3 regions of the Methylobacterium radiodurans genome follow, and region 2 is predicted to be linked to each of the others. Evidence: riboswitches for the same ligand, from Rfam matches in the RefSeq annotation. Region 2 holds a riboswitch; each other region holds the start of a gene.
The links. Region 2 has a riboswitch for cobalamin ahead of DK427_RS23755 (TonB-dependent siderophore receptor). Riboswitches for the same ligand answer to the same signal wherever they lie in the genome.

Region 1: linked by a shared signal. The riboswitch ahead of DK427_RS20860 (CbtB domain-containing protein) and the one ahead of DK427_RS23755 (TonB-dependent siderophore receptor) in region 2 are both predicted to bind cobalamin.
Region 3: linked by a shared signal. The riboswitch ahead of DK427_RS19545 (TonB-dependent receptor) and the one ahead of DK427_RS23755 (TonB-dependent siderophore receptor) in region 2 are both predicted to bind cobalamin.

What each region holds. Positions count from the first base shown of each region.
Region 1 covers NZ_CP029551.1:4,450,239-4,459,935, forward strand. The annotation lists gene DK427_RS20840 (MFS transporter) at 1-423, opposite strand, end outside; gene DK427_RS20845 (cobyric acid synthase) at 484-1,938, opposite strand; gene cobO (cob(I)yrinic acid a,c-diamide adenosyltransferase) at 1,952-2,560, opposite strand; gene cobU (bifunctional adenosylcobinamide kinase/adenosylcobinamide-phosphate guanylyltransferase) at 2,557-3,096, opposite strand; cobalamin riboswitch at 3,211-3,402, shown strand; gene DK427_RS20860 (CbtB domain-containing protein) at 3,441-3,617, shown strand; gene DK427_RS20865 (CbtA family protein) at 3,639-4,397, shown strand; gene DK427_RS20870 (DUF1636 family protein) at 4,390-4,773, shown strand; gene cobW (cobalamin biosynthesis protein CobW) at 4,786-5,820, shown strand; gene DK427_RS20880 (Uma2 family endonuclease) at 5,864-6,469, shown strand; gene cobN (cobaltochelatase subunit CobN) at 6,471-9,697, shown strand, end outside.
Region 2 covers NZ_CP029551.1:5,060,444-5,070,140, forward strand. The annotation lists gene DK427_RS23745 (SDR family NAD(P)-dependent oxidoreductase) at 275-1,030, opposite strand; partial or broken gene DK427_RS27620 (hypothetical protein) at 972-1,199, opposite strand; partial or broken gene DK427_RS23750 ((2Fe-2S)-binding protein) at 1,210-1,530, opposite strand; cobalamin riboswitch at 1,745-1,952, shown strand; gene DK427_RS23755 (TonB-dependent siderophore receptor) at 2,148-4,274, shown strand; gene DK427_RS23760 (ABC transporter ATP-binding protein) at 4,274-5,008, shown strand; gene DK427_RS23765 (DUF3526 domain-containing protein) at 5,005-6,399, shown strand; gene DK427_RS23770 (DUF3526 domain-containing protein) at 6,396-7,883, shown strand; gene DK427_RS23775 (acetyltransferase domain-containing protein) at 8,204-9,289, shown strand; gene DK427_RS23780 (Rieske (2Fe-2S) protein) at 9,445-9,697, opposite strand, start outside.
Region 3 covers NZ_CP029551.1:4,143,814-4,153,510, forward strand. The annotation lists gene DK427_RS19520 (flagellin N-terminal helical domain-containing protein) at 1-559, opposite strand, end outside; gene DK427_RS19525 (flagellin N-terminal helical domain-containing protein) at 845-1,927, opposite strand; gene DK427_RS19530 (response regulator transcription factor) at 2,177-2,854, opposite strand; gene DK427_RS19535 (hypothetical protein) at 3,254-3,445, shown strand; gene DK427_RS26470 (hypothetical protein) at 3,485-3,649, opposite strand; gene DK427_RS19540 (VanZ family protein) at 3,811-4,182, shown strand; gene DK427_RS19545 (TonB-dependent receptor) at 4,343-6,574, opposite strand; cobalamin riboswitch at 6,866-7,059, opposite strand; gene DK427_RS19550 (NAD(P)/FAD-dependent oxidoreductase) at 7,286-8,581, opposite strand; tRNA gene DK427_RS19555 (tRNA-Arg) at 8,772-8,848, shown strand.

The DNA.
Region 1 (9,697 bases), 610 kb from region 2:
GGTGAGCGCGAACAGCACGCCCGGGAAGAAGCCCGCCTCCGCCACGCCCAGCAGGAAGCGCAGCACGTAGAACATCGTCGTGTTCTGGGTGAAGCCGAGCAGGACCGTGATCAGCCCCCAGGTGAACATGATGCGGGCGAACCAGCGCCGTGCGCCGACCCGCTCCAGGATCACGTTGGCCGGCACCTCGAACAGGAAGTAGCCGAGGAAGAACAGCGAGGCGCCGAGACCGTAGACGCTCTCGCTGAGCCCCAGATCGCCGACCATCTGGAGCTTGGCGTAGGAGATGTTCTGCCGGTCGATATAGGCGATGAGGTACATCAGCCCGAGAAGCGGCATCAGCCGCAGCGTCACCGTGCGGACCGTGTCGTGCGCGAGGCGTGCATCGACCTGAGGCGGCTCGGGGGTGATGTCGGGCCTCATGGCGTCCTCCCGCGTCCGGCTTCCGGTCCGGACTTCAGGTTTAGCCTAGGGCGGTCAATCCTAGCGCGCCAGCGCCAGCAGGCGCCCGAGATCGACATGGGTCTCGAGGTGTTCGGCGAGCCGGTCGAGCGCCACCTCGACGCCGGCCTCGTAGGCGATGCCGCCGGCCTGCGCCCCGAGCCGGGCGAGCCAGGCGGCGCGCTGCCGGTCGTCGGCGAAGAGCCCGTGCAGGTAGGTGCCGCAGACGAGCCCGTCGGCCGAGACCGCCCCGTCGAGGCGCCCGTCGGCGAGCCGCAGCAGCGGGCGGACGGCGTCGGGCCCGGACGTCGCGCCGATATGCATCTCGTAGCCGGTGAACGGCAGGCCGTCCGCGAGGCTGGTGCCGGTGACCGCCTCCAGCCGCTTCTCGGGCGTCATCACGGTCTCGACGTCGAGGAGGCCGAGGCCCGGCACGGTGCGCGGCGCGCCCTCGATGCCGTGCGGGTCGGAGAGCGTGCGCCCGAGCATCTGATAGCCGCCGCAGAGCCCGAGCACCCGGCCGCCCCGGCGCAGATGCGCCCGGAGGTCGATGTCCCAGCCCTCTTCGCGCAGGGCGTCGAGGTCGTCGATCGTGGTCTTGGAGCCGGGCAGCAGCACGAGTGCCGCGTCGCCCGGGATCGGCTCGCCCGAACGCACCAGCACCACCGCGACGCCGGGCTCGGCCCTGAGCGGGTCGAGATCGTCGAAATTGGCGATGCGCGGCAGCACCGGCACGGCGATCTTCACCCCCGCGGCGCCGGGCGCCGAGCCCGCGAGCCCCAGCACGTCCTCGGCGGGCAGGCGCGCGGCGGCGGGCAGGTGCGGGACGAGCCCCAGAGCGTCCCAGCCCGTCCGCTCTGCGATGAGGCGCATGCCGTCGGCGAACAGCGCCGGGTCGCCGCGGAAGCGGTTGACGAGGAAGCCCCGGATCATCGCGGCGTCGGCCGGATCGATCACCGCCTTCGTGCCGACGAGGCTCGCGATCACCCCGCCCCGGTCGATGTCGCCGACGAGGATCACCGGCGTATCGGTGGCGCGGGCAAAGCCCATATTTGCGATGTCGCCGGCCCGCAGGTTCACCTCGGAGGCCGAGCCCGCCCCCTCGACCAGCACGAGGTCGGCCTCCGAGCGCAGCCGCGCGAAGCTGTCGAGCACCGCCCGCATCAGGCGCGGCTTCCAGGCCTGGTAGTCGCGCGCCCTGACGGTCGCGATCATGCGGCCCTGCACCACCACCTGCGAGCCGACCTCGCTCTGGGGCTTCAGCAGCACTGGGTTCATGTGGACGGTGGGGCTGATCCCGGCCGCCCGCGCCTGGAGCGCCTGGGCGCGGCCGATCTCGCCCCCGTCCACTGTCACGGCGGCGTTGTTCGACATGTTCTGCGGCTTGAACGGCCGCACCCGGAGGCCCCGCCGGGAGAAGGCGCGCGCGAGCCCGGCCACGATCAGCGACTTGCCGACGTCGGAGCCGGTGCCCTGGATCATCAGGGCGCGGGTCATGCGCGCACGACCATCAGAACTCGATCCCCTCCTGCGCCTTCACGCCCGACGCGAAATGGTGCTTCACGCTGCCCATCTCGGTGACGAGGTCGGCGGCCTCGATCAGCATCGGCTTGGCGTTGCGGCCGGTGACCACGACGTGCAGGTCCGGCCGCCGAGCCTGGAGGGTTCCCACCACTGCCGCAAGGTCGAGATAGTCGTAGCGGAGCGCGATATTGAGCTCGTCGAGGACGAGCAGGCGGACCGTCGGATCGGCCATCAGCGCCTCGGCCCGCACCCAGGCGTGGCGGCAGGCTGCGATGTCTCGGGCCTTGTCCTGCGTCTCCCAGGTGAAGCCCTCGCCCAGCGTGTGCCAGGCGACCCGTTCGCCGAAGGCCTGGAACGCGTGGCGCTCGCCCGTGTCCCAGCCGCCCTTGATGAACTGCACGCAGGCCACCCGCCAGCCGCGCCCGAGGGCGCGCAGCATCAGCCCGAGCGCTGCGGTCGTCTTGCCCTTGCCGGGGCCGGTATGGACGATGAGCAGGCCCTTCTCGACGGTCTTCCCCGCCACCTCGGCGTCCTGCACGGCCTTGCGCTTGGCCATCTTCTCGCGGTGGCGCTCGGCCTCTGCGTCGTCGCTCACGGCTGACCTCCGGGTTTCGCGTCGGTTTTCACGGTCATGGGCAGGCCCGCCACCATGAAGACGACGCGGTCGGCCTGGGCGGCGAGGCGCTGGTGCAGGCGGCCGGCCTCGTCGCGGAAACGGCGGGCGAGCGCGTTGTCCGGCACGATGCCGAGGCCGACCTCGTTGCCGACGAGCACCACGGGTCCCGCCGCCGCCGCGCAGGCCGCCAGCAGGGCCGCGCCCGCCGCCGTCACGTCGGCCTCGGCGAGGATCAGGTTGGTGAGCCAGAGCGTCAGGCAATCGACCAGCACCGGCCCCGTCGCCTCCGCCACCGCCTCGGGCAGATCCATCGGCGCGTCGCGGGTGATCCAGCCGTCCGGGCGCCGCGCCCGGTGCAGGGCGATCCGCTCGCGCATCTCGTCGTCCCACGCCTGGGCGGTGGCGAGATAGAGCCAGGGCGCCGGCCGCGCCTCGATCAGCGCCTCCGCATAGGCGCTCTTGCCCGAGCGCGCGCCGCCGAGCACCAGGGTCATCCGGGAGGTGGTTTGAAGCATCCGAACCCTTTGCCCCGCAGCGCCCGGGCCGTCAAAGCCCGGCGCTGCGGGTCCTGGCCGGGATACTGGCCGAAAGTCCGGCCGGGAACGCGTTGTGCCCTCGGTCCCGACAGGCTATGAGCGAGAATGGACGGTGCCCCCTCGCGGGGGTGAAAAGGGAATGCGGTGACGGGGCGACCCGAATTCCGCGGCTGCCCCCGCAACTGTGAGCGGCGAGTTCCTGCCACCAGCCACCGGGATGTCCCGGGAAGGCGGCAGGCGCGAGGATCCGCGAGCCAGGAGACCTGCCGTCCGCCCGTGTTTCCTCGAACGCCGCCGGTGGGGCGGCCGGAGATCGTCACCCGATGACCACGCAGGTTCAGACCCTCGGCGCCACCCGCACGAACGAGCGCCTCGGCGCGGTTCTGCTCGCCGCCCTCTTCGGCCTCGGCCTCGTCTTCATGGCGGGCTTCGCGCCGGCCCAGGCGCTGCACAACGCGGCGCACGACTTCCGGCACACGCAGAACTTCCCCTGCCACTGACCGGCTGAAGCCACCCGCTTCATGATCCTCCGGCTCCTGTCGGCGGCGCTCGCCGCCGGCTTCCTCGCGGCCGTGGTCGCGACCGGTCTCCAGGTCGCCCTCACCTCCCCGCTGATCATCGAGGCCGAGCGCTACGAGAGCGGCACGGCGCACAGCGCCGCGCTGCCGCTCGCGCCCGCGCGGTTCGAGGGCGCGCTTCTGCACCTCGCCCAACTGCACTTGGCCCATGGGGGCGAGTCGCACGACCACGGCGCCCCGGCCTGGCAGCCCGGCGCGGGCCTGCCGCGCATCCTCTTCACGGGCCTCGCCACGCTGGTCGGCGGCGTCGGCTACGCGCTGCTGCTCGGCGCCGTGATGCTGGCGCTCGGGCGTGACCCGACGCCGGAGCGGGCGCTCGCCTTCGCGGTGGCTGGCTTCGTCAGCGTGGGCCTTGCGCCCGCGCTCGGCCTGCCGCCGGAATTGCCGGGCAGCGAGGCCGCGCCGCTCGCCACCCGGCAGGCGTGGTGGCTGATGACCGCGCTCGCGACCGGGATGGGGCTCTATCTCATCGCGATCCGGCGCGTCGCCGTGACGATCCTCGGCGGCCTCGTGCTGATCGTGGCGCCCCATATCGCCGGGGCGCCGGAGGTGGCCGCCGCGAAGTCCGATTTGCCGGCCGGACTCGCCGCGCAGTTCGCGGCCCGCTCGCTCGCGGTCGGCTTCGTGTTCTGGGCGGTGATCGGCCTCTCCTTCGGCTGGGCCTGGCAGGCCTTCGGACGGGAGCGGCCCGCCCGTGCCTGACGACACCGTCCTCTACGTCTGCACCACCTGCCGCGCGGCCGACGACGCGCCGGACGGTCCCCGCGGCGGCGCACGCCTGCTCGACGCCCTGCGCGCCGAGCTGGACCTGCGTCCGGACGCCGCGCTCCGGATCGAGCCGGTCGAGTGCCTGTCGGTCTGCAAGCGGCCCTGTACGGTCGCGGTCGCGAGTTCAGACCGCTGGACCTACGTCTACGGCGATCTCGACGCGGCCTCGTCCGCCCGTACCATCCTCGACGGCCTCGCCCGCTACGGCGCGACCCCGGACGGCATCGTGCCCTGGCGCGAGCGCCCGGAAGCCTTCCGCAAGGGCGTCATCGCCCGCATCCCCCCGTTTCCCGCGCGCGCCGCGGAGTAGAGGTCCGGCCCGATGACCATCGTCCAGAAGGTGCCCTGCACCATCGTCACCGGCTTCCTCGGGGCCGGCAAGACCACGCTGGTGCGCCACGTGGTCGAGAACGCGGGCGGCCGCCGCCTCGCCATCCTCGTCAACGAGTTCGGCGATGTCGGCTTCGACAAGTCGTTCCTGGCCGCCTGCGGCGTCGAGGGCTGCACCGAGGACGCGATCGTCGAGCTGCCGAACGGCTGCATCTGCTGCACGGTCGCCGACGACTTCGTGCCCGCCATGACCGCGCTGCTCGACCGGCCGGAGCCGCCGGAGCACATCCTGATCGAGACGTCCGGCCTCGCCCTGCCCAAGCCCCTGGTCCAGGCCTTCCAGTGGCCGGCGATCCGCTCGCGGGTGACCGTGGACGGCGTGGTCGCGGTGGTGGACGGCCCGGCGGTCGCCTCCGGCGCCTTCGCGGACGACCCTGAGGCCTCGGCCGCCCAGCGCGCCGCCGACACGGCGGTCGACCACGACAACCCGCTGGAGGAGGTGTTCGAGGACCAGCTCCTCTGCGCCGACCTCGTGGTGCTCAACAAGTCCGACCTGATCGACGCCGAGACCCGCGCCCGCGTGCGCGCCGAGGTCGAGGGACACCTGCCGCGCGCGGTGAAGGTGGTGGAGACCGAGCGCGGCGCGATCGACCCGCGCGTGCTCCTGGGGCTCGGGGCCGCGGCCGAGGACGACCTCGACGCCCGCCCCTCGCACCACGGCGAGGGCGAGGACCACGACCACGACGATTTCGAGACCGTGGCGCTCCCCATCCGCCCGACCGCGACGCCGGGCGACCTCGCCGCGCGGGTGGAGCGGGCGGCCGAGACCGCGGGCGTCCTGCGCATCAAGGGTTTCGCCGCGGTCGAGGGCAAGCCGATGCGCCTCGTGGTGCAGGGCGTCGGCCGCCGCGTCGGCCACCATTTCGACCGGCCCTGGCGCGCGGGCGAGCCCCGCGACGGGACGCTCGTGGTGATCGGTCTGAAGGGCTTCGACCGCGAGGCCGTGGCCGCCGCGCTCGCCGGGTAGGCGTTCGGCCGGCTGCGGCGTAGAGTTGCGCCGAGGTTGCACCATGCTCGATCGTCGACCCGAACCGATGAGCGTCGCGGCGTTCTTCGCCTGGCAGGAGCGCCAGCCCGAGCGCTACGAACTCGTGGACGGCGTGGCCGTCGGCATGATGGCCGGCGCGCGCAACGTCCACGACGACATCGTGGTCAACCTCGTGGCCGCGCTCAAGACGCGGCTGCGGGGCAGCGGCTGCCGGCCCTTCACCGGAGATGGCAGCGTCGAGACGCTGCCCGGGCAGATCCGCCGCCCGGATGTCGGCGTCGATTGCGGCGCCCGCGACCCGGACGCCCGGCGGGCGGCCGAGCCCCGGCTGGTCGCGCAGGTGCTGTCCCCCTCGACCCGCGACTTCGACGCCTTCGCCAAGCTTGCCGAGTACAAGGCCGTCGCGGGCCTTGAGCACATCCTGCGGGTCGAGCCGAACGCGGCCGAGATCCGGCTCTGGTCGCACGGCGCGAACCGGGCCCGGGAGGAGACGCGTCTCGTCGACCTCGACGGGAACGTCGCGCTGCCCGCGCTCGGGATCGCGCTGCCGCTCGCCGAGATCTACGACGGCGTGAGCTTCCCGTTGCGCCCGCGTCCGGTGGCGGACGACACGGGTTCGACGGCCTGAGATGCACCTCGTCCGCATCGACACGGTCTCTCTCGACGAGGGCGAGGCGGCTCTGGACCTCGGGCAGACGCCCGGCGAGATCGTGTTCCTCTCCTTCACCGACACGGACCTCGCCGGGATCGCGGAGGCCGCCGCCGCCGAGCCCGGCCTGCCCGCCCTGCGCCTCGCCAAGCTCGCGCGGCTGCGCCACCCGATGTCGGTCGATCTCTACGTCGACGCGGTGGTCGCCCGCGCGCGGATCGTGGTGATCCGCTGCCTCGGCGGGCTCGACTACTGGCGCTACGGCATCGAGCGCTGCGCCGCCGCGGCGCGGGCGCACGGGGTCAAGCTCGTCCTGCTGCCGGGCGACGACCGGCCCGACCTCCGCCTCGACGCCCACGCCACCGCGCCCGAGCTGGCGCCGCACCTCGACGCCTATTTCCGCGCGGGCGGGCGCGACAACCTGCGGCAGATGCTGCGGCGGCTCGCGGCCGAGATCGGCCGGGATTTCGCCTATGCGCCGCCCAGCCCCCTGCCCCGCGGCTTCCCGTGCTGCCCCGGCTGCGGGCCGGTTCCCCTGGAGCGGGCGCTCGCCGCCGGGGCCGCGCCGCTGGCGGACGGGGCCCCGCACGCGCTCGTCCTCGTCTACCGCTCGGCGGCGCTCGGCGGCGACCTCGCGCCCGCCGCCGCGCTGACGGCCGCGCTCGCCGCGCGCGGCGTCGGCACGCTGGTCGTCGCGGTCTCCAGCCTGAAGGACCCGGAGGCGGTCGAGGCGGTGCGGGCGGCGCTTCGCGCGCGAAAGCCCGACCTCATCATCGCCGCCACCGCGTTCGCGGCCCGCGAGGATGCGGGCTTCGTGCTCGACGCGGCCGATTGCCCGGTGCTCCAGGCCTACACGCTCGGCTCCGCCCGCGAGGCCTGGGCGGCCTCGGCGCGGGGCATGAACGCCGCCGACCTCGCCATGCAGGTGGCGCTGCCCGAGTTCGACGGCCGGCTCGGCGGCTTCCCGATCTCCCACAAGGAGGAGGCACCGGAGGTCGAGGGGCATGTCGAGCGGCGCGCCGTGCCCTACGCCCCCGGCATCGCGGCGCTCGCCGACCGGGCCGCCGCGTGGCTGCGCCTCGCGCGGGCGCGGCGTGCGGACCGGCGGATCGCGCTGGTGCTCTCGGACTACCCGGCCCGCGGCGGCCGGGCCGGCTTCGCGGTCGGGCTCGACACGCCGGAGAGCGCGCGGGCGATCGCGGCGGATCTGGCAGAGGCCGGCTACGCGGTGGGCGCGGTGCCGGACGGGCCGGGCCTTATGCGAGCGCTGACGACGGGCGAGCCTGCCTTTACGGTGGGTCTTCCGGAGTACCGGGCCTGGCTCGCCGGGTTGCCGGAGGCAGCCCGGGCCGAGCTGACGGCGCGCTGGGGGGCGCCGGAAGAGGATCCCGCCTGCCGGGACGGGGCGTTCCGGTTCCGGACTGTCACCGCGGCTCTCCCTTCCCCCGCAGAGCGGGGAGGGAGCGGCGCCCTCGCCATCTTCCTCCAGCCCGATCGCGGCCATGCCCTCGACCGCAAGGCCGGATACCACGACCCCGACGAGCCGCCGACGCATGCCTACCTCGCCTTCCATCTCGGCCTGCAACGGAGCTTCGACGCGCTGGTCCATCTCGGCACGCACGGCACCGCCGAGTGGCTGCCCGGCAAGGCGGTCGCCCTCGCGCCCACCTGCTGGCCGGCGCTGGCGGTCGGCGCGCTGCCGGTGGTCTACCCCTTCATCGTGGACGATCCGGGCGAGGCCGCGCCGCTGAAGCGCCGGCTCGGTGGGATCGCGCTCGGCCACCTCACGCCGGAGATCCAGCGCGGGGGGCGGGATCCGCAGACGATGCGGCTGCGCGAGCAGGTGGAGGAGTACGCCTCGGCGAGCGTCCTCGACCCGCGCCGGGCCGACCTGATCGCGCGCGCCATCCTCGACGAGGCGGACGCGCTCGGCCTCCTCACCGGCGCCGGGATCGCGCCCGGCGCACCGATGCCGGAGGCGCTGGCGGCGCTCGACGCGCATCTCTGCGACCTCGGCGAGACCGCCTTCCGCGACGGGCTCCACGTCTTCGGCCGCGCGCCCGCCGACGCGGCACCCGCGCGCCGGGCCAGTGCCGAGGCCGAGCGGGCGGCGCTGCTCGCCGCCCTCGACGGGCGCTTCATCGCCCCCGGTCCCTCGGGCTCGCCGTCCCGCGGGCGCGCCGACGTGCTGCCCACGGGACGCAATCTCACCACCCTCGACCCGCGCGCCATCCCGACCCGCGCCGCCGCGACGCTGGGGGCCCGGGCCGCGGAGGCCGTGGTGACCCGCTATCTCCAGGACGAGGGCGCCTACCCCGAGCGCGTCGTGATGGACCTCTGGGCCTCGCCGACCCTGCGCACCGGCGGCGAGGACGTGGCGCACGCCCTCCACCTGATGGGCGCGCGCCCGCTCTGGGACCACGCCTCGACCCGGGTCGCCGGATTCGAGGTGCTGCCGCCGGCACTCCTCGGGCGTCCCCGCATCGACGTGACGGTGCGGGTCTCGGGCGCTTTTCGCGATACCTTCCCGGACACGCTCGCGCTCCTCGACCGGGCCGCCCGCGCGGTGGCGGCCCGCGAGGAGCCCGACGAGGACAACCCGCTCGCCGCCGCCCGCCGCCGGGGCGAGGATCCGGCCCGGGTCTTCGGCGCAGGCCCAGGCCGCTACGGCGCGGGCGCGGCCGAGACGGCCCTCGACGGCGCCTGGGCGAGCCGGGCCGATCTCGGCCGGGCCTATCTCGCGGCGAGCGGCCACGCCTACGGCGACGCGGCCGCGCCCTCGGAGGCCTTCGCCGCGCGGGTGGCGGCGGCCGACGCCTATCTCCACGCCTTCGACGTGGCCGAGCGCGATCTCCTCGACGGCGACGCCGCCGCCGACGCGATGGGCGGTCTCTCGGCCGCCGCCGCCCTCACGGGCGCCGCGCCCGCCCTCTACAGCCTCGACGTCTCGGATCCCGAGCGGCCGCGGGCGCGCACGGCCCGCGAGGACGTCGCCCGGCTGGTCCGCGGCCGCCTCGCCGACCCGGCCTGGATCGCGGGCCAGCTCCGCCACGGCTACCGCGGGGCGCAGGAGCTGGCGCAGGGGCTCGACGCCGTCTTCGTGCTGGCCGCCGCGACCGAGGCGGTGTCCCACGCCGATCTCGACCGGCTCTACGGCGCCTGGATCGCGGATCCCGCGGTCTTCGAGGCCCTGCGCGCGGCCAATCC
Region 2 (9,697 bases):
CTTGGTCCACCGCATGCGGGCCGATCAAAGGGAGCACCCCGTGGCGGCCCTGGGCGAGCCGCCAGCCGACGCTCAACCCCGTCAGACCCATCACCCCCGCGAACGGGCCGACGGGCAACGCCTCGAGCTGTCTCCAACCGCCCGGCAGCTTTGGCTCATCCGGAGTGCGATGGGCAGTCAGCGCGGCCTCGGCATCTCGTTCGCTCCGCGCGTCCGATATGACCTGCGGCATCGATGATCTCCCACTCAACAAGGCGTCGGGCCGTCCGCGGTCCTATGCGAGCCCGTAGCGCGCGGCCGGCTTGCGATGGGACAGGATCGGACCGAGACGGAAGCGGGCGGCCTCGAACGCCTGCCAGTCGCCGCAATCCGTGAGAGAGAGGATCGTGACGATCTCGCCCGCATCCAATCCGGCGAGCGCCGCCACCACGAGGTCGTGTGCCTCCATGATCATCTCCGCTGGGATCTGACCGATATCCGCCCCCGCCCGCTCGAAAAATTCAGTGCGGGTGACGCCGGGCAGCACCGCCTGGAGCCGCACACCCTTGCCTCCCATCTCGGCTACGAGCCCCTGCGTCAGCGCGAGGACAAAGGCCTTCTGCGCGGCGTAGCCGGCGTTGAAGCATTCCGGATTGAGGGCGACGGCCGAGGCGACATTGACAATGGTCCCGCCGCCCCGCTCCGCGAAAGCCCTCGCCGCCGCGAATGTCAGGGTCTGCAACGCCCTGACGTTCAGATCGAGCATTCGATCGTAGAGCTTTGCCGGACTGTGGAGCGATGGCCCGAGGGGGCCGAGCCCGGCGCAGTTCACGAGGAAGCCGAGACCCGAATCCTCACCGACGCGGTCCCGGACCGCCGCGAGGTCCGCCGGCAGAGTCAAATCGGCGGCCATGACGTCGACGGCCACGCCTGTTTCGTGCCCGATAGGGTCGGCCGCCCCCCGCAGCCGGGCGGCATCGCGAGCGACGAGGATCGACGAAGGGGCTGAGCAGCTTGATGGTCCCGTCCGGGTGGATCTCCAGGAAGGCAGCGACCCGGGTCCCCGGCTTGGAGGCGAGAGCGCCCGCGCCTTCCGCGGGGCCCTGCGCCTCGGCGCGGGCCATGCGCGCCGGCAGGAGGCCGCTGAGGACGAGGGCACCTCCGGCCGTGCCGAGGAAGCGGCGGCGGGACGGGGCGGTCCGGGAGAGAAGCGGATGCATGCCGGGCTCCTCAGGCGGCGGCCTGCCGCACCGCGGCGGCGATGGCGTTGTAGGTTCCGCAGCGGCACAGGTTCGTCATCGCGTCGGCGATGTCGCCGTCGGTCGGGTGCGGCGTCTGCTTCAGCAGGGCGGCGGCGGCCATGACCTGACCGGACTGGCAGTAGCCGCATTGCGGCACCTGCATCGAGACCCAGGCCTCGACGACCTTCCGGCCGACCGCATCCTGCTCGATCGCCTCGATGGTGGTGATGGTCTGGCTGCCGACGCTCTCCAGCGGCACCTGGCAGGATCGGGTCGCCTGGCCGTCGAGATGCACGGTGCAGGCGCCGCACAGGACCCGGACTGTCGTTTGGAGAGCCGTCGTGGACGTGGGATCGCGGGGGCTTCCTGCGCCTCCTGAAAGACACAGGACACTGTTGCCGCAGCTCCGACAGCATCCCTCTAGGTTCGCCGGGGTCGGCCCGGAAGCTGTGGCCGCTCGGCCACGCCTCCTGTAACAGTGTTACAATTTTTGCTCGGCCCGTTGACGGGAGAGGATGGCAAGGCAAGTATCGTCAAGCCAAGGTTCTCCGGGTCCCGGCCCGGAGCTAAGATGGGAATTCGGTGAGCTTTCCGGAGCGAATCCGAAGCTGACCCCGCAACTGTGAACGGCGAGCGTCTGCCAGCGACGACCACTGATGCTCCGCATCGGGAAGGTCTGGCAGAGGCTGGGACCCGTGAGCCAGGAGACCTGCCTTCGGCACGATGACGTCCCTCGGGCGGGGTGCCCCGTGGAGCGCGCGGTGCCGCCTGTTCGGGCGTGCTCCGCTCGCTTCCGCGTGGCCGCCACCCGACAGTAGCGAGTGTGCGGTGGCCGCGGATCGAGAGCCTTCCTTCCACGTGAGCGCCGGGCGGAGCCGAGAGTCGTTCGGCCGCCGGACGGGACCGAGGCGCCGCGGGCGGTTGGCCCTGGCTGCAGTCCTTTCGGCCGGCGCGCCGGTCGGGGCGATTCGCGCGCAGGAGAGCGTGACCCTGGGAGAGCTCTCGGTCGAGCAGGTCGGCGAGGGAGATGCCCGGACGACCGTGTCGGGGCGCGGCACGATCGGTCTGATCGGCCCGACGCCGGGGTATGGCGCGAACACCGCCGTCAGCGCGACGCGCACTTCCACCCCGCAGATCGATGTGCCGGTCGCCGTCTCCGTGGCGCCCCGCGAGACGATCACAGACCTCGCCGTCACCCGTGTCGATCGGGCGTTCAACTATCTGCCCGGCGTCGCCCAGCAGAACAATTTCGGCGGACTCTCGATCTTCAGCTATGCCATCCGCGGGGTCACGACCTCGGAGATCTACAAGAACGGCTTTCCCCTGAATCGGGGCACGCCGCCTCCGCCCGACGCGCAGAACGTCGAGCGCATCGAGGTGCTCAAGGGGCCGGGCGCGGCCCTGTTCGGGCGCAGCGATCCGGGCGGCCTCGTCAACCTCATCACCAAGCAGCCCACCGCCGAGCGGTTCGTCGAGTTCGGCAACCAGGTCGATTCCTTCGGTCTGACGCGCGGCACCATCGATGCCGGCGGCGCCCTGAACGAGGACGGGACGGTTCTCTATCGCTTCAATCTCGCCGCGCAGGGCGCGGGTAGCTTCCGCGACTTCGTGGACAGCGATCGTCTCCTCGTGGCTCCGGTCGTCAGCTGGCAGGTTACGCCGGACACGCGCGTCACGGTCGAGGCCGAGTTCGTGAAGAACCGCATCGTCTTCGACCGGGGCGTCATCGCGATCAACCGCCAACTCGGCTTCCTGCCCCTGTCGCGCTTCCTCGGCGAGCCGGGCCAGAGCACCGTCCAGAACAACAATTCGCTGCAGGTCCGCGTCGATCATCGCTTCGACGAGAACTGGCAGATGCGGCTCGCCGCCTACTTCAACACCGGCGATCTCGAAGGGGAATCGGCGGAGATCCGCGCCATCGCCGCCAACAACCGCACCGTCTCGCGCGACCGCAACGTGCGCGACTACCGCTGGGACGTGGCGGTCGGCCAGGCCGACCTGATCGGGCGCTTCGACACCGGGGGCATCGGCCACACGCTCCTCCTCGGCATGGACCGGGAGAGCACCGACAGCCGCACGGTCTATCTGCGCTCGAACTTCCGCACGAGCCCCTTCGCCCTCGACATCTATTCGCCGGTCTACGGGCAGGCGCTGCCGCCGATCACCATCCCGCGCAACAACATCGAGCGCATCACCAACACGGGTCTCTACGCGCAGGACGAGATCGTGCTGAGCCCGGAATGGCGGGCCCTGGTCGGCGTGCGGTTCGACATCTTCGAACAGTCCTTCCGGGAGCGCATCCCGCGGTCCCAGGCGGATCAGTCGCGGGTCGCGGCCTCGCCCCGGGCGGGCCTGGTCTACCGGCCGATCCCGGAACTGGCCGTCTACACCAATGTCGGGACGAGTTTCCGGCCGAACATCGGACCCGACGCCGCCGCCGTGACGCGCGGGACGGCCCTGCCGCCCGAGACCGGCCTCGGCTACGAGGTCGGCGCCAAGTCCGAGCTGTTCGGCGGCAACCTGCTCCTCACCGCCGCCGCCTTCCGGGTGGAGCGGGAGAACGTCCTCACGCCCGATCCCGCCAATACGGGGTTCTCGCTCGCGGCCGGCGCCGTGCGCAGCCAGGGCTTCGAGCTGACCGCCCAGGGGCAGATCACGCCGGAACTGAAGCTGCTCGCCGGCTACGTCTACGCCGACGCGAAGGTGACCCGGGACAACGTGCTCCCCGTGGGTGCACCCCTCGTCAACGTACCGCGCCATTCCGGCAGCCTGCTCGCGGTCTACGAGCCGGGAGGCGCGTGGCGAGGCTTCGGGATCGGCGGCGGCGTGCGCGGCGTGGGCGAGCGGGCGGGCGATGCGGCGGGTACCGGCTTCACGCTCCCCGGCTTCATCGCGGTCGATGCGCTCGCCTACTACAAGTTCGGCAATGCCCGCCTCGCGCTCAACGTCGAGAACGTGTTCGACACCGCGTATTACGAGAGCTCCCTCAACGTCTTCCGCGTCTATCCGGGCTCGCCCCGGCGGATCACCGGCTCCGTGACGGTGCGGTTCTGATGGCGGCGGACGGGGTCGAGCCGGTTCTGGCGCTGCGCGGCGTGGTCAAGCGCTTCGGTTCCAGGATCGCCCTCGACGGCCTCGACCTCACCCTGCGGGCGGGGGAGGCTTACGCCCTGCTCGGGCCCAACGGGGCGGGCAAGACGACGACGATCAACCTCATCCTCGGCTTCCTGAAGGCCGAGGCGGGGGAGGTTCGCGTGTGCGGTCTCGATGCGGGGGCGGATCCCGTCGGGGCCCGCGCGCACACGGCCTACATCCCTGAGCAGGTGGCCCTGTACCCCGGGCAATCGGGCCTGGAGAACCTCCGCTACTTCGCGACGCTCGCCGGTCTCGCCCTCGGCAGGGCGGAGGCCGAGGAGCACCTAGCCGAGGCCGGTCTGGCGTCCGAGGCGTGGGCGAGGCCCGCCGCCGGCTACTCGAAGGGGATGCGCCAGAAGGTGGGCATCGCCATCGCCTTGGCGCGCAAGACCCGGCTGCTGCTGCTCGACGAGCCGACCTCCGGCCTGGATCCGGCGGCAGCCGCCGCCTTCTCCGAAACCGTGCGGGCGACGGCCCGCCGCGGCACGGCGGTGCTCATGGCGACCCACGATCTGTTCCGGGTGAGCGAGATGGCGAACCGCGTCGGCGTGCTGGCGGCTGGGCGCGTCGCCGAGGAGATGGACCCGCGGGAGATCGATCACATCGAACTCGAACGCCGCTACATCGAGCGATTGTCGGGGCAGGCGGCATGAGGCGCGTCGGTGCCGAGTTGGCGCTGCTGTGGCGGGACGCGCGGGTCCGCTGGATCGGCGCCGTGCTCGTCCTGCTGATGACGGTGACGGGCCTCGGCGCGTGGCAATCCGCCCGGCAATCCGGCGCCGAGGTCGCACGGGTCACCGCCGCCGAGCGGGCGCGCTGGCTCGGGCAGGATGCCAAGAACCCGCATTCCGCCGACCATTACGGCCTCTGGGCGTTCCGCCTCTCGTCGCCCCTGGCCGTCCTCGATCCCGGCACGGAGCCCTACATGGGCCGGATGGTGCGGATCGAGGCGCACCTGTTCAACGACGCGGTCTACCGCGCCGCGCAGGATGCCGGCCCCTTCGACAGGGCCGGCCTCTCCGATGTCTCGGACATCGTCGGGCTCGTCGTCCCCCTGGTCGCGCTTCTCCTCGGCTTCGCCGCCTTCGCGGCGGACCGCGAACGCGGCACTCTGCGCCTTGCTCTCGGCAACGGCGCGCCGCCCGGCCCGCTCTTCGCCGCCCGCTTGGCCGCCCTGACCCTGGTCCTAGTGGTCCTGGTCTGCCTGCCCCTCCTCGCCCTCGGCGGCGTGGCGGTCGCGAGTCTCGGCACCGAGGGCTGGCAGGCTTGGCCGCGCCTCGTCGCCTGGGTCGGGGTGCAGGCCGTCTACGGGTCCACCTTCCTGCTCGTCGCGATGCTGGCCTCCCTGCTGGCCCGCACGGCGCGAGGGGCGTTGACGCTCTCCCTCGCGGTCTGGGTCGCGCTCTGCGTCGTTGCACCGCGCCTCGCGACCGCCGGCATGGCGGTGGTCTCGCCAGCCCCGTCCTATCGCGAGGCCCGCCTGCGGATCGAGGCGGACCTGCGGCCCCATCGATCCGCCGAGTCCAGCGATGCGCGGGCGCAGGAGGCGCTCGCGCGCTACGGCGTGAGCGATCCGCAGGAGCTGCCCGTGGATCTGCGCGGCCTGATGATGGTGGAGAACGACCACCACGCCTTCGCGGTCTATGATCGGGAACTGGGGGCGTTCTTCGCGGCCCTGTCCGCGCAGGACGCGGCGTTCGGCTGGGCGGGGCTGCTCTCGCCGCGCATCGCCCTCCAGCAGGTCTCGCAGGGCCTCGCGGGAACGGACTTCGCGCAGCACGCCCACTTCGTCTGGTCCGCCGAGGCCTACCGGCGGGCGATCTCGGAGCGCATGAACGCCGAGATCCGCGACAACCCCCGGCGCGACGGCAGCGCGTTGCTGGCGGGGCCGGACCTGTGGCGGGTGATACCGGCCTTCTCCTACACGCCCCTGCCGCTGTCCCGGTCCTTCAGTGAGGTCCGGGTGCCGGCCCTCGCGCTCGGTCTGTGGCTGGCGCTGCTCGCCGCAGCGAGCGTTCCCCTGATCCGCAGGCTCGCGCCGTGAGCGCCCGCCGCTTCCTGCCGCTGCTGCGCAGCGAACTGCGCCTGATCCTGCGCGAGCGGATGACATGGGCGATCCTCGCCGCGCTCCTGGCGGCGCTCTGCCTCGGCGCCGAGACCGGCGCCCGACGGGTGGCCGGCGAAGGGAAGGCGATCGCTGAGGCTCGCGAGGACACCGCGCGCTCCGTGCGCGAGGCCAGGGAGGCCTCCGCCCGCTACGCGCAGCCGAGCGCGCTGAAGGTCAATTACTGGCAGGATCCGACCCACGCCTTCGGCTACATGCACTACTTCCTCACGACCTACGCCGTGAAGCCGCCGACACCCCTGGGCGCCCTCTCGGCGGGGCAGAGCGAGATCCAGCCCGCCGTGATGAAGACGAGCTTCGGCTTCAGCACGGTCTTCGACGATACCGCCTACGAACCGGGCTCGGCCGCCGCCCTGAGGCTCGGGCCGTTCGACCTCGCCTTCGTCCTCGTCTATCTCGTCCCCCTGGCGGTGATCGCGCTCGCCGGGACGCGCATCGCGGCGGAGCGGGATGCCGGCATTCTCCGCCTCATCGCGGCCCAGCCCGTCGAGCCCCGGATCGTCGCGGGCGCGAAGTTCGGTGCGGCGGCGCTGGTCCTCGTCGCCGCCGTCCTCGGGGGGACGGCGCTGGCCCTCGCGCTGGCGGGTCAGCCGGCGCTTTCCCCGGGCTGGGCGGTCACCCTCGCCCTGCTGGCCACCGCGCTCTGCGCCTACACCGTGCTGTGGGTGGCCGCCTGCGCGCTCGCCGCCAGCCTGTGGCGGGGGAGCGTGGCGGCGCTGACGATCCTCGTCCTGGCATGGGCGAGCCTCACGATCGTCCTGCCCGCCCTCCTCGGTCTCGCGGTCGCTGCCCTGGCCCCACCCTCCTCGCGGATCGAAGCCATCGACGCGAGCCGCCGGGTTCAGGACGCCTTCTACAGGGGTGACGAGGCGTCGAGGGTCACGGCGGCCTGGCTGGCGGTGCGGGTGCCCGCCGGTGCGGACCGGCCCGACCTGCGCGAGACGCCGCAGATCAAGCGGCTGGCCCGGGATGCCTTCTACGATGCGACGCTCGCGCCCTACCGCGCGGCGATGCAGGCCCGGGCCGAGGGCGCGGCGGTCTGGAGCGCCCGACTGGGTCTCCTGTCCCCGGCCACGGCGCTCGCCCTCTCGCTGGACACGGCGGCCGGCACCGACGCCGCCCGCCACGCCGCCTTCCTCGCCGCGGCTTCCGCACACCGGCAGACCCTGCGCGCGTTCTTCGAGCCGCGCATCCTGGCGCAGGAGGTGCGCCCCGCGGCCGTCTGCGCGGGCTGCCCTGCCCGCCTCGATTTCGATGCCTACGATTCCGTCCCGAGCTTCCCCGCCGCCCCGGCGCTGGACGCGGCGCGGTGGCAGGCGCTGCTCGGTGCGATCAGCCTGTGGGGCATGACCCTGATCCTGGTCAGGCTGGCCCTGCGTCGCTTCGCGGTATGGTCCGTTTGAGCGCGCCAGCGTCTCCCGCCACCTCGGAGCGCGGGGCGCGCCCGCGTGATGTGGGACGGCGAACCGCATCGCTCGGCGCGCCGCGCTACAGACGCGCCCTCCGGCGGGTGCCGACAGCCATGCTGCGCGCACCTACCACGACGGCAATCCGACACCCTGAGCCGCCGCGGTTACCCCAAGTCGCGCGGGGGTAGCGTCTGGCTGCCGGCCGATCTGCGCAAACTGCTGCGCCATCTTGAGAGCAGGTCCGATCCGTGACGAACACAGGTGTGAAGCGCCCCGCGCGCATCCTCTCGATCGACGCCCTGCGCGGGCTCGTGATGCTGTTGATGCTCGTCGACCATGTGCGGGAATTCTTCTACCTGCACTCCCAGGTCCGTGACCCGATGGACCTCGCCGCGACGCCGCCCGACCTCGTCCTGACCCGGTTGGCCTCCCATCTCTGCGCGCCGGTCTTCATCCTGCTCACCGGCCTGTCGGCGAGCCTCTACGGCCAGAGGCACGGCACGGAGGAGACCGCCGTGTTCCTGCTCAAGCGCGGCCTGCTCCTGATCCTCTTGGAACTGACGCTCGTCAGCTTCGCCTGGACCGGCAGCTTTCGGCCGGCGATCTTTTACCTGCAGGTCATCTGGGTGATCGGACTCTGCATGCTGGCACTGGCCGCGCTCATCTGGCTGCCGCGCGCCCTCCTCGTGGCCGGGGCCCTGGCGCTCATGCTCGGCCACAACCTGCTCGACGGGATCGTGCTTCGGGCGGACGAGCCGGGCTACGTGCTCTGGTCCATCCTGCATCAGCGCGGGATGATCGCCCTGCCCTGGGGCGGTGCGGCGCGGACCTCGTACCCGCTCCTGCCCTGGATCGGCGTCATCGCGGCGGGCTATGCCCTCGGGCCGCTGTTTGCCGAGAGGGCGGACGCCGTCCGGCGGCAGGCTTGGCTCCTGGCGCTGGGTATGGCCTCGCTCACCACCGTCCTCGTCCTGCGCGCGCTGAACGGCTACGGCGAGCCGGTGCCGTGGCAGCAGGGGGCTTCGCCGCTTGCCACCGCCCTGTCCTTCGTCAACCTGACCAAGTACCCGCCGTCGGCCGACTTCCTGCTCCTGACGCTCGGGCTCGGCCTTGGCCTGCTGGCGTTGTTCGAGATGGTGCCGCGGCGCCTCCTCGAGGGTCTCCGTGTCTTCGGTGGTGCGCCGCTGTTCTTCTACCTGCTCCACCTCGCGCTCCTGCGCGTCCTGTACGATGGAGCGCATGCGCTCGGCTTCGCCGGAGCGTCGGGCCGGGTCGAAGCGGGCTCGCCCCTCGCACTCTGGGTCATCGCGGCCGCCGTGAGCGTTCCCCTCTGGCTGGCGTGCCGCGCCATGGTGCGCCTGAAGCAATTGAGGGCGTGGCCGGTCCTGAGGTACCTTTAGAGCGCTCTCCGCCGAAGTGGACGCCGGTTCGGCGCAAGAGAGCGCGTCAAAGCAAGGACTTAGAGCCATTCCCGATTGCAACGCGATCGGGAACGGCTCTAGTTCCGCGCGGGACCTCGGCAACGGGCAGATCGCTCGGCGCATCGCCGCGAGCCTCAAGCCTGCACCGTCCAAATCTGGGATCGAACACTCTCTGATGGCGCACCGGATCGATCCCCGATGAGATCGGGCGCGTCGATAAACAGATCACCGTCCACGATCCGAACGGGATAGGTGCGCAGTGGGCGGAACGACCAGCCCGGAGAAACCGCACCATCCGCGAGCGCGAACGAGGCTTGGTGATGGGGACAGTGCAGCCGGCCCGCCACGCAGCGCCCCCTGGCGAGATCGGCGCCCTCGTGCGGGCAG
Region 3 (9,697 bases), 920 kb from region 2:
GGGTCGTGTTGGTGGCGCTGGCCGTATTCGAATCGTAGAGCACGAAGCTGCCGGTCTCCAGCGTCGTGGTCGAGATCGAGACCGACTTGTCCTTGCGCGAGAAGGCCGAGACCAGGTCCTTGTCGTAGGCGAAGCCGGTGGCGTCGGACTTGACCGAGAGCCAGTTCGAGCCGTTCATCACGGTGTTGTCGGCGTAGTTCTTGATCGCGTCGAGGGCGACCTTGATGTCGTTCTGCAGCTTGGCGCGGTCGGTGTTGGTCGTCGAGGCCGAGACGAGCGCGTTGTTGATCGTCTTGAGCTGGTCGATCACCTTGTTGAGACCGGCCGAGGCGGCATCGACCGAGTTCTTGTCGAGGCTCATCGCGTCCTTGAGGGCGCTGAGCGAGCCGTTGTCGGTCTTCAGGGTCGAGGCGATGGCCCAGTAGGCGGCGCCGTCCGCGGCCGAGCTGATGCGCTGGCCGGTCGAGACGCGGTTGCTGGTCGTGTCGAGCTGGGTGTTGATCGAGCGCAGGGTCTGGAGCGCGATCGTGGCCGAGTTGTTGGTCAGGATGCTGGTCATGGTACGCACGAACCTCGTGGCGAGCGGTCTGGGAACCTATCGGACATCCGGGCTCGCACCGGGGCTCGCGGAACGGCATCATGCCTTTGCCCCCAAGAGGGCAATCCACGGCGCTTCCAGACCCTGGCGGGTCTGACGGGTTTGCATCGGGGCGGTTCGGACCTCGCGGTCCGCTCTCCGTTCCGGCGGCACTGAGAATTGCCCTGGCCTCGCTACGGAACCGTTAAAGGGGGAGTCCCGTGCGGACCGCTGTGGATCCGGTGGATCGGATCCGGGAGGGCGGCCTTAGTTGAAGAGGGTCAGCACCGTGTCCGGCGCGGCATTGGCGATCGAGAGCGAGCGAATCCCGAGCATCTGCTGGGCCTGCAGCGCCTTGAGCCGCGTCGATTCCACCTCGATGTCGGCATCGACCAGCGTGCCGATCGCCGTCCCGTTGATCGCCGTCATCTGCCGGGCGAAGTCGCGCTGGGCCGTCAGCAGCGCCGAGGTGGAGCCGAGCAGGGCCGCGCCGTCCAGGACCTTCTGGAGCGTGGCGTCGACCACCCGGGCGTAGGATTCGATCATCGCGCGGCTCACGTAGCTCTGCGAGACGTCGAGCGTGGCGATCGAGAAGGAGGCCTGCGCCGTCGAGAGCGACGGCACGCCGTTGATCCTGTATCCCGTGTCGAGCAGCCCGTTGACGTGGCTGTGGGTCGGCGAGTCGACGATGTCGATCAGGTAGCCGCCGATGGGAGTGGGGCTCGACCGCGCCGCGATGGCGGCCGCCGTGGCGGCCAGCGTTCCGGTCGCGGGCTTGTCGCTCGCCTGGGCCCAGTCCTGGAAGGCGCTGCGGACCTTGGCGTCGAACAGGATGAACTGCGACCCGTCGATCGTGGCGCGGGTGAGGTTCGCGCTCCCGTCCCGGCGCGAGAAGGCCATGACGAGCTGCCGGTTGGCGGAGAAGTCCGGCCCGTCGGATTGCACCGAGAGCCAGTTCGAGCCCCCCACCGCGCTGCTCTCCGCGATGCTGCGCATGGCGCGCTGGGCGTTGCCGATGTCGAGCTGGATCTTGGACCGGTCGGCCTGGTCGCTCTGGGCCGCGACCAGGGCGCGGCTGATGATCCGGAGCTGGTCCACCGTCCGGGTCAGGCCGAGGGACGCCGTGTCGACGGCGGTCTGGTCCAGGGCGATCGCGTCGGTCAGCGCCGCGAGCGAGCTGTTCTCCGCCTTCAGGCTGGTGGCGATGGCCCAGTAGGCAGCCCCGTCCGCCGCGCTGCCGATCCGCGCGCCCGTGGAGACGCGCCGGTTGGCCGTGTCGAGGCCGTCGCCGACCGCTCCGAGAGTCCGGAGCGCGGTGATCGCCCGTGCGTTGGTCAGAATGCTCGTCATGGTGGGACCCGGAAACGCAAACGACCGCGAAGGACCTGCGTCCTTCGGGGACATCCGGGTTCGCACCGGCCGGCGGATGCGGCCTCATGCCTTCGCCCGCCGGAAAGCGGGGAATCCGCCGTACATCCCGCTTCCCTCCGCCCTGCCGGGCGCGGGGGCCGGGCGGAGCGATGCGTTAGGGTTATCGGGATCTGCAGGATGCCGGAGGAGTGCTAATCGTGCGTTAAGCAAGCGGCGTCGGCGGGCGCCTCAGCCCACGAAGGTGTAGCCGGCCATGCGCTTGGCCTCGATCGGGTCGTGGCCCAGCCGCGCCCGCAGCTTCTTGCGCAGCTTCGAGATGTGGCCCTCCACCACGCTCTCCTCGCAGGCGCTCTCGTGGTCGCCGTAGACCGCGTTGAAGATCTGGCTCTTGCTGACCTGCCGGCCGCGGTTCTTCGCCAGGTATTCCAGGATGTGGCGCTCGCGGCGGGGCAGGAGCAGGCTCTGGCCGTCGATCTCGGGATCGCGCCCGTCCGTGTGGACGACGAGCCGGGCGGTGCCCTCGGGGGCGGCGGGCGCCGCGCCGCGGCTGACGCGGCGGCGGATCGCGTTCGCCCGGGCGATGATCTCGCGCACGTGCACGGGCTTGCGCACCACGTCGTCGAAGCCCGCCGTGAACAGGGCCAGCGTCTGCTCCAGGGAGCGGGTCTCGTTGAGCGCGATGATCGGCGCGGGCGAGAGGCTGCGGATCGCCGCGGTGCAGCCCGTCCGGTCGCCGCAATCGCCGAGCACGAAGCCCTCGACGGTGGCCAGGTCGTCGGCCGGCAGCCCGGTGAGCCAGAGCTGGAAATCGGGAGCGGGCAGGCCGCGGGCGCTGACGCCCTCCTGGCTGAAGCCGGCCACGTACTGGGCGGTCACGCTTTCCCGCTCGTCGACGACGATGAACATTTCGGCAGCCCCAGAGGCGCAGGTCATCATCGACGCTCCGCGCAGGGCGCGAGGCGACCGAAAACTGTCCTGCAGCTTTTCGTATTCTGTTGTTCCCCGGCTGGGCGACGCGGAAAATCTTGCGAGAGACTTTCCATCGGCGTGCCGGAGGGTCGAACGTAAACCGTTCGTTAGGACAAAGATTTTGTTCGTAATGGTTAACGAGCGGTTAATTCGCCGCTCCGCCGGAGCGCGGGGGCCCGCTTGCGTGACGCTCGGGCAACGCGTGTGGCCTGAGGGCCACAGGCCCCGGGGGCCGGCCGCGCTCCCGCACCGAACCGATCGCGTTCTCGGGTGTTAGGCGGCTAAGGCACCCGCGCGCGAGGTGCCGCCGGAGGGCTGTGATCGAGGAGGGATGCCATGTCGCGGATCAGCGTGAGGCTCGCGGGCGACGGCACGCACGCGGTGATCCAGGGCAACGACCCCGTGGTGAGCGGGCTGACCCTGGACGAGGCCGAGAACTACCTGACATTCATCCGCGCCTCGGCGCGCGTGCGGCGGACGCGCCGTCTGCCCGAGGCGCTGCGTCGGCAGGGCGAGCGACCGGCCTGACCTGGGGTCGGGCGGCGCAGCCTTTGGACGCGGCGCAGGCTATAGGAAGTGCCGGAACACCACCGCGTCCGGGTCGGCGCCGCGGCCCTGCCCGCTCGCAGTCTCCTGCCCGACGGCCCGGTCCGCCTCACGGCAGGTCCAGCCCAGAGCCGGGACGACAAGGGCGATCAGGGTGAGGATCCGTCGCGCCGTCATGGCTGTCATGGGGGCCTCCCGCGTCGGTGGGTCGGGACCGATGGCCGACGCTTCGTCGACGCCGTCAAGGTTAGCCGCGAGAGCGTATGGACGGCGTGCCGTTGCGCACTGCGCCGCGGTCGGGCGTTTGACCCCGGCGCAACCGTTGCGTAGGCGGCCGGATGCCCAGCATGCCCTCCCGTCCTCAGACGCTCGCCCGGGTCCTGGCCTGGGGCCTGCTCGCCGCGCTCGCCGTCATGACCGCGGCACCGATCGGCCTGCGGCCGGAAACGGCCCTGCCCGTCTCCGCCGAGCGCTTCGGCGCCTTCGCGCTCCTCGGCTTCCTCTTCGCCTGCGGCTACCCGCGGCGTCGCCTTGCGGTGCTGGCGCTCACGGTCGCGGCGGCGGGATTGCTCGAACTGTCTCAGCTGATCCAGCCCACTCGGCATGGGCGCGAGGCGGACTTCCTGGTCAAGGCGGCAGGGGGCGGTTTCGGCTGGGCCGCCGCCCGGGTTCTCACCCTCGTCCTCGCCCGCCTGCGCCGCGTGCTGCCGGCTGCCTGAGCGGCCGGGCTGCTGCCTGAGCGGCCGGGCTTAAGCCTTCCGCGCCGTTTCCTGTCCGGATCCGCGCGCTAAGCTGCGGGTTCGGAGCAGACTTCGGGCCCGCCCGGCACGGCCGCGGCGGGCCCGCTTTTCCGGTGCGGCCCGATCTCTCACGCCACGCTCACCAAGCCACGCTGTAGGCCACCTCGACCGAGCGCGGGCGCCCGAGCAGCCAGTTGGTGCCGACCCCGCCGACCGCGTTGCCCGAGATCGCGTAGACCCGGTCGAGCAGGTTGTAGACGCGTAAGGACAGCCGGGAATCCGGCGTGACCTGATGGTCGAGCCCGAGATTGACGAGGTTGTAGGCCGGGCGCCGGGCGGTGTTGGAGAAATCGCTGAACACGGTGCCGACGTTCTGCACGCCGAGCCGCGCCTCCCAATCGCGGGCGAAGGCCCAAGTCGCCCAGAGGTTGGCCACGCGCTCGGGCACGTCGAGCGGCTGGTTACCGGCGTAGGAGACGGCCTGCCCGTTCACCACCTGGGTGAAGTCCTCGTACTGCGCCCGCAGGAGCGCGAGGTTGCCCTCCAGCCGCCAGCCGTGGGGCAGACGCAAAGCCGCGGCGAACTCCACTCCCGTCGAGGACTGGCTCCCCACCTGCACGCCGACCGCGGAGCTGCCGGGCAGGCGGGAGATCAGGTCATCCTTCACGATGCGGTAGCCTGCGAGCGTCCAGTCGAGCGCACCGCCGAGGGCGATGCCCTTGGCGCCGACCTCGACCTGCCGCCCGGTGGCGAGCCGGAAGCCCGCCAGCGACTGCGACAGGGTGATGAGGCTGCCCACCGGATCGGTCGCGGTGGCGTACTGCGCGTAGAGTGCCGTGTCCGGCGTCGGGTTGAAGACGAGGCCGAAGCGGTAGCCGAGCGATCGGTAGGTGTTCTCGAAGGTTGCACCGGTGACGAGATCCTGCCGGTGCAGCGTCGGCGCGTCGAAGCGCACGCCGCTGAGGAAGGAGAGCCGGTCCGAGAGGATCAGGCGGTTCTCGGCGAAGACCGAGGCCTGGCTGGTATTCGTCGCGTAGGCGGACCGCGCCCGCCCGTCCTGCGGGAAGAAGCCTGGGCCATAGCCCAGGAGCGGCACGCTGTCGGTCTTGTCGAAATAGAAGTTGTTGCTGTGGCGGAAGCCGATGTGGTTGACGTCGAAGCCCGCCAGGAATTCGTTGCGGAACCCGAACAGCGAGCCACGGAAGGCGGCGTCGAAGCGGTTCCCGACCTGTTCCTGGCTGTGGTAGATTTCCAGGTAGTCGCCGCGGTCGACGAGGCCGGTCGCGCGGTTGAACGCGTATTGCTCCACGTCGAGCCAGTGCCGGCGCGAGGTCAACCGATAGGCGGTGTTGCGGATCGTGACGTCGGCCGAGGGCGTCCACTCGGTCTTCAGCTGAGTCCAGTTGTCCGCGAAGGTGATCTTCGCGTCCCGGACGTTGTAGTTGTTGAACCGGATCCGGTCCGGGATCTTCCCCGCTACCAGCGGCGTGCCCCAGTAGCGCTCCGGCTCCTGGTAGCCGAGGTCGTGGCTGAGCGTGAAGGAGAGATCCGCGCTCGGCCGGAACAGCAGCGCGCCCGAGACCGCGAGGCTGCGGAAATCCCCGGTGGGCGAGACCCAGCCGTCGCCGCGGTTGCCGCTGACGTTCAGCCGGTAGGCGAAGGTGTCGCCGAACGCGTCCTGGCCGATCGCGCCGCCGGAATCGAGGGCGAGGCGCGCGACGCCGTCGCTGCCGATCACCGCGCGTCCCGCGTTGATCGGCACGAAGCTCGGCTTCTTGGGCACCACGTTGATCACGCCGCCGATCGCGCCGTCGCCGTACATAACGGAGGCCGGACCCCGCAGCACCTCGATGCGCTCGACGTTCCAGGTGTCGAACGGGAAGGTGACGGTGTTGGCGCCGACATAGAGGCGGGTGCCGTCGTAGAGCTGCTGGACCGAGTTCGGGCCGGCGAAGCCCCGGGCCGTGAAGGCGCCGTTGCCGTTGCCGGGGGCCGCGATGGTGGTGATGCCCGTGGCGTCCTGCGTCACCGCCTCGGCTACCGTGTTCTGGCCGCGCAGGCGCGCCGTCTCGCCCGACACGATGTCGATGCTGGCGGGCGTCTCCAGCGGCGTCAGGCCGAGCCGGCTCGCGCCCCGGTCGGGGGTGCGCAGGTTGAGGCCGACCGGGTCGGCCCGGGTCAGCGAGACGCCGCTGCCCTCGACCGAGAGCTGGTCGAGTACGATGCCGTCGATCACGGCGGAGCCCCGGAGTGAGGGATCCCGGGCGGCGCGCTCCTGCGCGTGGGCGCCCGTCAGCGGCACCAGGAGGAGCGGGAGCGCGCGCGCGGGCGCGGCCCACCGGGGGCGGGCGCGATGAGGACGTCTGGACATGATGCGGGTCCGGGGATCCGGGCGCGGCGGCGCCTCGCCGAGGGCCCTACCGTGAATGTAACAATGTTACAATCCTGGGGTCCGCGGATCGGTCGATCCGCGCGGCTCGGCGCGTCCCCGCAGCGGGACACGCGCGGTCGCGCGAGGGACGGGGATCTTGCGGCGGCGAGCATGGGCGGGCGCGGGCGGCCTTGTGGCACGTCACCGCGAACGAGGCCTCGGCGGCCGCCTTGCCCACGGGCATGGCGATGCCTCGACACCCGCCAGGACACCCCGCCCGGCGCGTTTCGCGTGTGACCACGGCTGACGGCAGGTCTCCTGGCTCGCGGGTCGCTGCCCTCTCACCGTCTTCCCGGGCCGGGGCCCAGTGACATGGTGGCGGAAGGCTCGCCGCTCACAGTTGCGGGGGCAGCCGCGGCATCAGGCATGAAGCCCTCACCGCGTTCCCTTTTGATCCCCGAAGGGAACCGTCCCGGCCAGCTACGGCCACGCTTCGTCCGGAGTCAACGCTGCACGGCCGGAAAAGGCGCGGATGTCCCGGTTTCCAAAGGTCGAGACCTTTGGCGGGTGCAGGGCAGAGCCCTGCATCTGGCTCCCCCGGCCCGGCGCTGCCGGGACGGTGGAGCCAATCCCGCGGCCATGCACCCCGGACCCCGCCAGCAGCGCCTTTCGGCGCCGAAAGGGCCTCGGGCCCTTTGGAAACCCGGGACTCTACAGGTGCGGCCAGCGCAGCAGGCGGTCGGGGGCGAAGGGGGCGAGCGGTACAGAGGGCTCGGTGCCGGTGGCGAGGTCGGCCACGAGCTGGCCGGTGATAGGCCCCGTGGAGAGGCCGATATGGCCGTGGCCGAAGGCGAGGATCAGGCCGTCGTGGCGCGGCGCGCGGCCGATCACCGGCATCCCGTCCGGGGTCGAGGGGCGCGAGCCCATCCAGGGCTGGTTGTCGAGGGGACCGCCCAGCCGCAGCGTGCCGGCCGCCTCCCGCGCCGCCGCCTCGATCTGCCGGTGATCCGGCGCGGCGTGGCGGGCGTTCAGCTCGACGCCCGAGAGCACCCGCACCCGCCTCTCCCCCATCGGCGCGAGGATCGAGCCGGCGCCCGTGTCGAGCACGGGCCGCGTCAGCGGCGGGCTGTCCGGGTGCAGGGCGTAGTGCCGGTGGTAGCCGCGCTCGGCCGCGAAGGCGAAGCGGTAGCCGAGCGGACGCAGGATCTCGGCCGAGGCGGCGCCTGCCGCCACCACGACCTGCCGCGCCCGGAGGCTCCCGCCGGCATGGATCACCCGCCAGCCGCCCGCCTCGGGGGCGAGGGCCGTGACGGCGCCCCGCAGGTAGCGCCCGCCGGTCTCGGTGAAGAGCCGCTCGCAGGCCTCCACCAGGGCACCGGGCTCGGCAAGCGCGGCGGTCTCCGGCAGCAGCATGGCCCGCGCATAGGGGCGCACCAGGGCGGGTTCGAGGTCGCGCAGGGCCGCGCCGTCGACGAGCTCCAGGGCGACACCGTGCTCGGCGAGGATCATCCGCTCCAGCGCGGCGCCCGCGAAGGCCGCTTCCGTGCGGTAGAGCTTCAGCCAGCCCGAGCGGCGCAGCCGCGCCCGCGTCCCGGCCCGCTCCGCGAGGCGCTCGTGGGCCGGGTAGGCCGCGGTGGTCAGCGGCAGGAGCGCGGCGGCCGCCCGCCGCCAGCGGGCTTCGCGCGCCGCGGCCAGGAAGTGCAGCCCCCAGGGCACCACCCGGAACAGGTGGGCGTGGTTCACCCGCAGGGCGCTGTCGGCGTTGCGCAGATAGGCCGGCAGCTTCGGCCACAGCGCCGGGCCCGCCATCGGGAAGATCGAGCCGCGGCTCAGCACGCCCGCATTGCCGTAGGAGGTGCGCGCCCGCGCCTCGCCCGGATCGACGAGGGCGACCGAGAGACCGCGTTCGAGCAGCGCGAGGCCGGACGCGAGGCCGACCATGCCGCCCCCGACGACGACGATGTCCGGATCGGCCAAATCGTGATTGGTCAAGTCCGGGTGTGCCATGCCGGTCCTCTGGATCTCCCTGCGCGGGGGCTCCATAGACCGGGGCGGCGCCCGCCGGTAGCGACGGACGCGCGGGCGACGGTTGCCGCGGAGGCCGGCCACGGTTCCCGGCCTTCCGCGGGCGCAACCCGCGTGCCGGCGCGAACCCTTGACCGGTGGCGCACGGCGTGGTGTTTCGGCCCCCGCGGCCGGCCCCGTAGCTCAGCTGGATAGAGCACTCGCCTTCTAAGCGAGATGTCGCAGGTTCGAGCCCTGCCGGGGTCGCCAGCCCATGCCGCCCCATGCCTCGGCCATGAAGCCGTACCGCCTACCTGCGGGGCCGCCATCGGAGTCATGCACATTGGGCCGGAATGCCCTCACGCCGCGAGGATCCGCCGACTTTCTCAAGTCGCAGAACCTGGCCGAGAGCGCCCGATGTCGTCGATCTGATTGGGTGATGTCCTGGGTGCTTGGTATTCCAAGCTCCTGCCACCGCTCTATTTTTCGGATCGAAAAATGAGTGGTGGAGCTGAGGGGAGACTTACCTCCGAACGTCCTAAGTGTTTGATCCGAGCTAAGTAACTGAAAAGACGTCTCTGTCTGGGATGCGTCCAGGGATTTATCCGGGGCTAATCGGGGCCTCTTCGGCTGAGCAACCCGGCGAAGACGACTTCGAGCGTCACGGTGGAAGGACATGCCACAGGGGAGCTTAGTAGGGGCCGGGTCGTGGCCACCGGCATGCCGGGCACATAGCGGGGGATCCGTCTACCTGCTACGCCAACGGCCGCTCCCGGCATGGCCGCTCGGTTACCGGCTCTGCAGGGCAGACGCGTCTCGATCGCATGGCTGGCACGATCGGGAATGGCGTTCGGCAATCGCCTTCGCCCTTGTCGGTCGCTTGGTCGCGGAGCCGCTCCAGAAAACGATGGATGCCGAGCCAATGCTCCCCAAAAGTCCGGTGCTGGGGTCGTGCCGATGCGGCGCGCAAGTGGACGTGGCTGGGCCGGCGACAGCCTACCCGCCACCTTGCGCCAGTGTGCGAACCGTCGCGCCGAGGGATTCAATCGGGCCTGCAACTCCTTCGCCGGCCGCATGAACCGAAGGGGGCTCAGCACGGTGGTCGTGGGCTGGACGGCG